Regions from separate parts of the Neobacillus sp. 114 genome, predicted to be linked through region 2. Evidence: predicted binding sites of a transcription regulator. Region 2 holds the regulator's gene; the other holds the start of a gene.
The links. The regulator Rex, encoded in region 2, represses fermentation and respiration genes when NADH is low (regulators of the CRP and FNR family bind a similar motif). The targets are predictions, from matches to a motif close to TTGTGAAATATTTCACAA.
Positions count from the first base shown of each region.

Region 1: QNN06_RS20260 (formate/nitrite transporter family protein) is a predicted target of Rex. The motif match lies at 2,247-2,264, and genes of this name have one in related genera.

Region 1 is NZ_CP126144.1:4,177,627-4,181,847, forward strand. Features, by position in the region: gene fdhF (formate dehydrogenase subunit alpha) at 1-1,039, opposite strand, end outside; gene QNN06_RS20260 (formate/nitrite transporter family protein) at 1,375-2,190, opposite strand; gene larA (nickel-dependent lactate racemase) at 2,467-3,729, opposite strand; gene QNN06_RS20270 (2-keto-3-deoxygluconate permease) at 3,953-4,221, opposite strand, start outside.
Region 2 is NZ_CP126144.1:254,956-259,176, reverse strand. Features, by position in the region: gene QNN06_RS01415 (hypothetical protein) at 554-799, opposite strand; gene QNN06_RS01410 (DUF4395 domain-containing protein) at 1,232-1,657, opposite strand; gene QNN06_RS01405 (redox-sensing transcriptional repressor Rex) at 1,811-2,464, opposite strand; gene moaC (cyclic pyranopterin monophosphate synthase MoaC) at 2,497-2,985, opposite strand; gene QNN06_RS01395 (ABC-F family ATP-binding cassette domain-containing protein) at 3,148-4,221, shown strand, end outside.

The DNA of each region.
Region 1 (4,221 bases), 2.5 Mb from region 2:
TGATGCCGCCCAATTTTTCAGCCACAAGATCTAAGGCTTCATCCCAAGAGGCTTCAACAAACACATCGCCCTTACGTATTAATGGAGTGGTAATCCGTTCTTTTGAATTGACAAAATCCCAGCCGAATTTTCCTTTTACACACGTAGATACACTGTTAACCGGCGCATTTTCAGATGGTTCAATTTTTAATATCTCATGATCTTTTGTCCAAACTTCAAATGAGCATCCGACGCCGCAGAACGTACAAACGGTTTTTGTTTTCTTGATGCGTGTGTCGCGCATCGCTGCTTCAACTTCAGATACGGCAAAAATGGTTTGGTAATCCGGTTCTACCGCTTTAACAAGATCAATCATTGGAGTTAGCAAGTCATCTTCTATTCCCGTCATGAATCCGGCATTGCCAAGCATCGATTTTTCCATCAAGGCATTACATGGACAAACCGTGACACACTGCCCACAGGAAACGCAGGATGATTCATTGATGCTTTTTCCGCCATCCCACAATACACGAGGCTGCTGGCTCTCCCAGTCGATCATCAATGTTTCGTTGACCTGCAGGTCCTGACAGGTTTCCACACAGCGCCCGCACAAAATACATTGGTCCGGGTCGTAGCGGTAAAATGGATGGGACATATCCACTTCATAGCCCTTGGAACGATGCGGACGTGTCTGATGCTGGACACCCATCATTTCCGCCGTATTATGGACACGACAATTGCCGTTGTTGTTGTCGCAGACCGTACAATACAATAAATGATTTTCCAAAATCCGGTCCATCGCTTCTTCCTGGGCCTTTTTCGCCACCTCGGAAGCTGTCAGGATATTCATCCCTTCCTCCATGACAGTCGAACAGGCCCGCATAATAGTGCCGTTCACTTCACACATACAGGTATCACAGCTTTGGACTGGACCAAGAATTTCTGAATAACAAACATGTGGATGCTGGATATCCTGTGAAATAAGGTAATCCAAGATTCGAGTTCCAGCCTCAATCTCACGGGCGGTTCCATTAATAAACACATTCACTTTTTCCGACAAAATAAAACCCTCCTAAACATAAAGAAAACTCGCCGACTGGTGAGCCCCTAAGGGCGAAGACAGAGGCGTAGTTGCACTTATACTTTCTTATTAGCCAAAAAACCCCCCATAAAACAGTTGCTATACCTAATTGGTATAAACCGTTTCATGGGGGGAGAATTTCTGAGCATATTTTATATACTAGCGATCATTCCCGCCATATTATCTGTGAGCAAGCAGGAAATCAAAGCAACAACTGTTACCTGATTTCAATGCATTCTTCACTAATTTTAAACATTAATACTATGAATATATCATAAATTTGTATTTTTTGCGAACTACGGCAAGTTAGATTGCTAAACGGCCTTCTTTATGTTGTTTAATGCTTGTGAAGCATTAGTCCGTAATGCCTCTTTATATACCATCCAGTAGATCAAGGCGACGAAAATTCCTCCGCCAATGGCATTGCCAATAAATACCGGTACAAAGTTACTAAAATAATCGGTCCAGCTAAGGCTGCCGGCAAAAATGGCCGCTGGAATCACGAACATATTGGCCACGACGTGCTGGAAACCGATTGCAACGAATCCCATGATAGGGAACCAAATCGCAAACATCTTTCCACCAATGTCTTCAGCACCAAATGCCATCCACACCGCCAAACAGACCAGCCAGTTACAGCCGACTGCAGAAATTAATGCTTGAACAAAGGTTTCACTTGTTTTTGCTTGGGCGATTGCCACTGTTTTTTCCAAGAATGGCCCTGTTTCTGTCAAGCCAACCACATGGCCAAAGAAGTAAGCTACAAAGATAGCACCGACAAAGTTACTGACAACAATCAGCAGCCAATTCCTCATTAGTTGTAGGGTTGTTGCCCGCTTAGCCAATACTGCCATCGGCAAGGCCATCATATTCCCCGTCAGCAGTTCACCGCCGGCAATAATGATCAGCATGAGGCCGACCGGGAACACCGAAGCGCCAAGAAATGAGCCGAATGACCCCCATTCTTTTGGCAAGTTGCCACTCACCCGTATGTCTAATAGAAAACCCAATGCGATAAACGCTCCTCCTAAGAAACCTAACAGCAGGGCATGACGAATCGGCATTACTGCTTTCTTCGCGCCCGCTTCAACTACTTTTCGGGCAATTTGATCAGGACTATGAAATGCCATTTATTTTCCTCCCTTATGTATTAAAAAAAACAAAAAGCCCACCATAAAGCGGTTTCATGCAAACAAATTCACATAAACCGTTTATGATGGGCTAATATCTAAGCATTTAAAAATACTAGTAATCCTTCCCGCCACTATAAAAATAGAATAACAGAATGAAAGTGCGACATCATGTTACATTTCATCAATGAACATTCTATTTCTTATTAACATTTTATAAGATAACATATTTCTTATTTTTTGTGAACATTTTGTGACTTTTTTTATTTCAAACTACTACTCTTCAACATATGGAATTGTCAGCGGCCCGAGCGGTAAGACAGCCACAGTCATGTTTTCTCCATATGCCTGTTTAAGTTCTTCAAGTGTTTTCTCAATATTATGTGTTGGTTTAAGCATGGCCCCTTTGACTTGTTCGTCTGTTAGCTTCGAATACACATAGACATCCGACCATACTTGAATGACCGCCTGTTTTTGCACCTGCCATTGGTCGAACATTTTAAATTCGGGATTATTGATTAGGTCAAGTAAGCCTTGCGGGCTGTCTGCGAATTCAAAGATTTTTGCATAATTTCCATGGCTTGGCAGTCCATCAGAGCATTCTGAAGCAACGATTATGGCGCCGCCTTTTTTGACAATCTTTTGTGAAGCGCTCATTCCTTTAACGGCCTGGTAAAGATTCTGATCCAGCGGGTATCCAGAATTGGAGGTAATAACCACATCAAACCGCTCGTCACAGCGGACCATCGCATGTTCCTTTACAAAGGCACATCCCTTGTCATGGGCTTCGTATAACTCTCCCGCAAATACATTTGTGATTTCTTTTTCTTTATTCAGTGTCACATTTAACATAAAATGTGGTTTACAAAGGCCATTGATTTCCCGTGTCATATCCTGGACAGGGTTATTGACCATATTTCCCCATGTTGAAAGAGGGTCGCCAATCATTCTGGCATTGTGGAAAGTCATAATCGTATCAATTCCAGCAATGCCCGGCATAATTCCCTTTGGTCCGCCAGAGAATCCTGCAAAAAAGTGGGGCTCGATAAAACCTGTTACAATACGGAAGTCAGCTTCCACATACTCTTTATTGAGATATACATCACAGCCAAATTTGCTGCGTCCGAGGTTTACCTGTGTGCTTTTGTCGTGACAGTTATTATTGATGATCCGAATATTGTCTACAACCCAGTCACCCAACATTTGCACAAATTCTTCCCTTGTCTGATCGCGGTGAGTCCCTGTTCCATTGATGACAACGAAATTCTCCAATGGGACGTGGCTCAATTCTTCAATCAATAATGGAACAAGAATATGGTTCGGGGTCGGTCTTGTAATATCACTAATAACAATGGCAACGGTATCTGTAGGCTTGACCATTTCTCTTAAAGGGGCCGTTCCAATTGGGTTTCTCAGTGCCTGTTTAATCGCTTCCCGTTCATCTTCCATCGCTGGGAGGTCTTTTGGTTCTACGACAAACGCATTGTCAGGAACTTCAATTTCAAGTCCGTTTTGGCCATATAACAGGTTTGTTTTCATGTCTATACACTCTCTTTCGCAAATGTTTTCAGTATATACTAACGTGCTTCTAGTTAATTTATTTCCGTTTAAGGAGAAAAAAACCTAATTGCCAAACCCCTGAGATCGCTCTCAGGGGTTTATGGTTGTTTTACATTGCCTTTTGTTAAACACCTTAGAGCATAACATACGCGGATCATTTATGAATCCATTTTTAAATAACGGATAGTTTTCCAGGGATTTCTTAACTTGCTCTGTTCGCTTGGAGTTTGAATTGCTCTTTTTTCTTGAGTCTATTCGCATACCATGCAGTAACAATCGGACATAAAATTGCAGTTACAATTACGCTCGCTGCTACCATGATTGTTGCAGTACCAGCAACCTCTGCATAAGCAGGATTGGCAGCAGCAACGGCTGCAGGAACACCAGCAGCATTTCCGGCAGTAGTAGCGGCTGCTAGACCAGCAATTCCATTTCCGCCTGTCAATTTGTCTACAACGAATAAAGCAGAAC
Region 2 (4,221 bases):
ACCAATGAAAGCCATTTTCCTTTCTGAATCCACTTAAAAAGTCCTTCATTCGGCTAATGAAGGACTTTTCCCTTTCAGCTTTCACTCAAAATGTCCTTCATACCGTCTATGAAGGACATTTTCCTTTCCGATTTCACTCAAATTGTCCTTCATTCCGCCTATCAAGGACATTTCCACTCCCGATTTCATTCAAATTGTCCTTGAGACCGCCTATCACGGACATTTCCACTCCCGATTTCATTCAAATTGTCCTTGAGACCGCCTATCACGGACATTTCCACTCCCGATTTCACTCAAATTGTCCTTGAGACCGCCTATCACGGACATTTCCACTCCCGATTTCACTCAAATTGTCCTTGATACCGCCTATCAAGGACATTTCCGCTCCCAATTTCACTCAAATTGTCCTTGATACCGCCTATCAAGGACATTTCCGCTCCCAATTTCACTCAAATTGTCCTTGATACCGCCTATCAAGGACATTTCCGCTCCCAATTTCACTCAAATTGTCCTTGATACCGCCTATCAATCACGGACATTTCCCTTCCCAATTTCACTCAAATGTCCTTGATGCCTTCAATAAAGTTTCGCCCCGCTCCATTAATTGACCCCTGTTAGAGCTATCAGCTGTAAGCTTTAAAGAATGAAGCGCAGAATAAGTCCCATTCGGCAGCTGCTCGCGGTAGATTTGCTTTTGCAGCAGATTACGCGGCCACTCCCACTGTTCGTTTACGACCACATCGCGGAAGATACGCGGCAGCGACGAAAATTCCTCCATGACGCCATGAACAGCAAACACGGAGATAGCCTTCCGTAAAATTTCTGCCCCCTCATTTGTAGCACATATTTTCTGCAGCAAGACAAGTTCACGCAGATTAAATAATTTTTCCTAACTTCAATTGGATGGTCCAATATAATTCCTGGATTAAGCGGCTTATCCAGCTGCAAGAATGCCCCCGCCGTCGTTCGCTCTGCGGCATGCTGGATCCGTTTCAACTTGCTTGCTGTGAGTGGATAGTCTTTTACCTTCTTCCCAATAATACTTCGGAAATCGCTGTACAAGTTTGCCTCTCGAGATGCCCGCAGCATAAACCCAGCACAGGCATCCCAATTTCCAACCGCGACAGGTCAATACAATTCCGACTGCAACTGCAATCCCCTTATCCTTTGGACTAGCGTCAAATGTAAGCAGAAAAACAAAAAAGAGTCTGAAAAATTCAGACCCCTATCTTTATTGGTGCGCCTTTCTATAACGGTATTGGTTCCACTGATAATGAATAAAGCATCCGATGCAAAAACCTAGGATTGCCACAAAGGCCGCCGCCGCGACAAGAATTGTGAACACATAGCCAACACCATTCCATCCCAGCAGGAATCCTACAAATCCAATTCCCAAACACGATACGGCAATTTTTTGATTAAATTGCTGCTGCTCCCAATCCTCAGGGATATAAGCCTTTGGGTCCTTTCTTAAAAACAGTTTTGCTATTTGCATAATCGGATTAAACCCGAATAAAAGACCAGACAAACCGGCAACTAACGGCACTAACAAAAACCATTCCTGTCCGGATAACCATGTTAACACAACACTTAAAACAATTGTCCACTGGTTTGTTTTCACGAGCGGCCGTGGGATTGAACGAACTGTTTCTGACATTTTAATCCCCATCTTTCCTATTGGATTACGATACTTATTTGTATATTTATTTTACTTACTTTAACTCCCTTTGTATAGTTATCTGTTTAGGAAAAATGTTTCCAAACGAAAAATGGGCTTCTCACCTATTTTGGCGAGAAGCCCATTTATTATTTATTCTTCGACTTCGTCGTTTGGATAATGCTTTAAAAAGTAAACAAGTGACTGCAGCTCCACCGCCAGGTCAATATGATGCACGCGGATCGATGAAGGTACATTCAGTCTTGCTGGAGTAAAGTTTAAAATTCCTTTTACGTTCGTTTTCACAAGTTTATCTGTGATCTGCTGAGCAACCGGAGCCGGCACCGTCAAAATCGCTACCGAAATATTTTCCTCGATCAAATACTGTTCTATATCGTCCATCGAATAAACTGGAACATCGCCTATCGAATCGCCAATTTTTCCAGGGTCCACATCGAAGGCGCAAGCGATTTTTGTGTTATTATTTTTTAAAAAATTGTAGTGTAAAAAGGCTGTGCCAAGATTACCCACCCCGATTAACGCTACCTTTGTTAATTCATCTTGATCAAGAGTTTTCCGGAAAAACGATAACAAGTAGTTTACATTATAGCCGTACCCCTTTTTCCCAAGGGCTCCGAAATAAGAGAAATCCCTGCGAATCGTGGCCGAGTCCACCTTTACAGCTTCACTCAATTCTGCAGATGACACCCTCTGCTTGCCAGAAGAATGAAGGTTTTGTAAAAATCGATAATATAAGGGCAGACGCTTTGCTGTTGCCTGTGGTATTTTCATCGTTTCATTGGACATATTTCTCCCACCCTTCAATTTTAATGGATATATTAGATATTCCTTCTAAAATCACCGTTTTTGCCGCCGGTTTTTTCTAACAGAAAGGTTGGTCCGATCACCATCCCTTTATCAACTGCCTTACACATATCATAGACGGTCAGGGCACAAACAGAGGCGGCTGTTAGCGCTTCCATCTCAACTCCGGTACTGCCTTTGGTTTTCACTAATGCAGCAATATGCAGTATATATTGTTCCTGCCCGGCCTGTTCCCACGAAAAACTAATATTGATACCTGTTAATGGGATCGGGTGGCACATTGGAATGATATCCCATGTTTTTTTCGCCGCCATTACCGCAGCAACCTGGGCCACTGCTAAGACATCGCCCTTTTTCATTTCGTAGTTTGTGATTTTTTCATAAATTTCAGTGCTTACTGTTATGCTAGACTGGGCAAGTGCCGTGCGTGCCGTTTCCGGCTTATCGCTGACATCGACCATCTTGGCCCGGCCTTCTTCATTAAAATGAGTAAATTCAGCCATAAAAAAATCCTCCTACAAAAAATAATACAATATTTTTATGTCCATGTGTGTGAAACTTTGAACTATCGGTATATTTTTTTATAATTCCATTAAAAATTTCACTTCATTGCCGACATTCGGGTAATACGGTACACTAGTCATAAGGTAATAGAGGTGAAAAAAATGATTTTATTACAGGTTAACCAACTACAAAAATATTATGGTGCTGAACTTATTTTATCGAATATAAAACTGGAATTACAAACCCGTGACCGTGTTGCCCTTGTCGGACGCAATGGAGCGGGGAAATCAACGTTATTGAAAATCATCGCCGGCGAAATGGGCTATGACGGCGGCGAAATCATCAAACCAAAGGATGTTACCGTTGGTTATTTGGCACAAAATACGGGTTTGGAGTCCAATTTGTCCATTTGGGAGGAAATGCTGACGGTTTTTGAGAACCTGCAGGCGATGGAAAAAACGCTACGGAAGCTGGAGGAGCAAATGGCCGATCCTGCTGTTTTCGGGGACCCAGGAAAATACGAACGGGTATTAAAGGAATATGATGAATTGCAAATAAAGTTTAAAGAGCAAGGCGGCTATCAATATGAAGCCGATATCCGCTCTGTATTGCATGGGTTAAATTTTTCTGATACTACATTAATGATTTCAAGTCTAAGCGGCGGACAAAAGACACGGCTTGCGCTAGGCAAACTGCTGCTGACAAGACCTGATATTTTAATTTTGGACGAGCCAACCAACCATTTGGATATCGAAACCCTTTCCTGGCTGGAGCAATATCTGCAGGGCTACGATGGCGCGATTTTAATTGTTTCGCATGACCGCTATTTTTTGGATAAAGTGGTTACAGAGGTGTATGAACTATCACGCCGTCTGATTCAGCGATTTACCGGTAATTATAGCTCTTATCTTGAGCAGAAAGCTGCCAATTATGAACGCGACATGAAGCTTTATGAAAAGCAGCAGGAGGAAATTGCCGCCTTAAAGGATTTCATCCAGCGCAACATCGCACGGGCCACTACTACTAAGAGGGCGCAAAGCCGGCGGAAGAAACTTGAAAAAATGGAAATCATGGACCGGCCATCAGGGGATGAAAAATCCGCTTCCTTCTCATTTGAAATTGAGCGCCAAAGCGGCAATGATGTACTGACTGTTGATTCACTTGCTGTCGGCTATGATGGCGAGATGGTTTCCGAGGATATTTCCTTTCGTGTCTATAAAGGCGACAGTATTGCC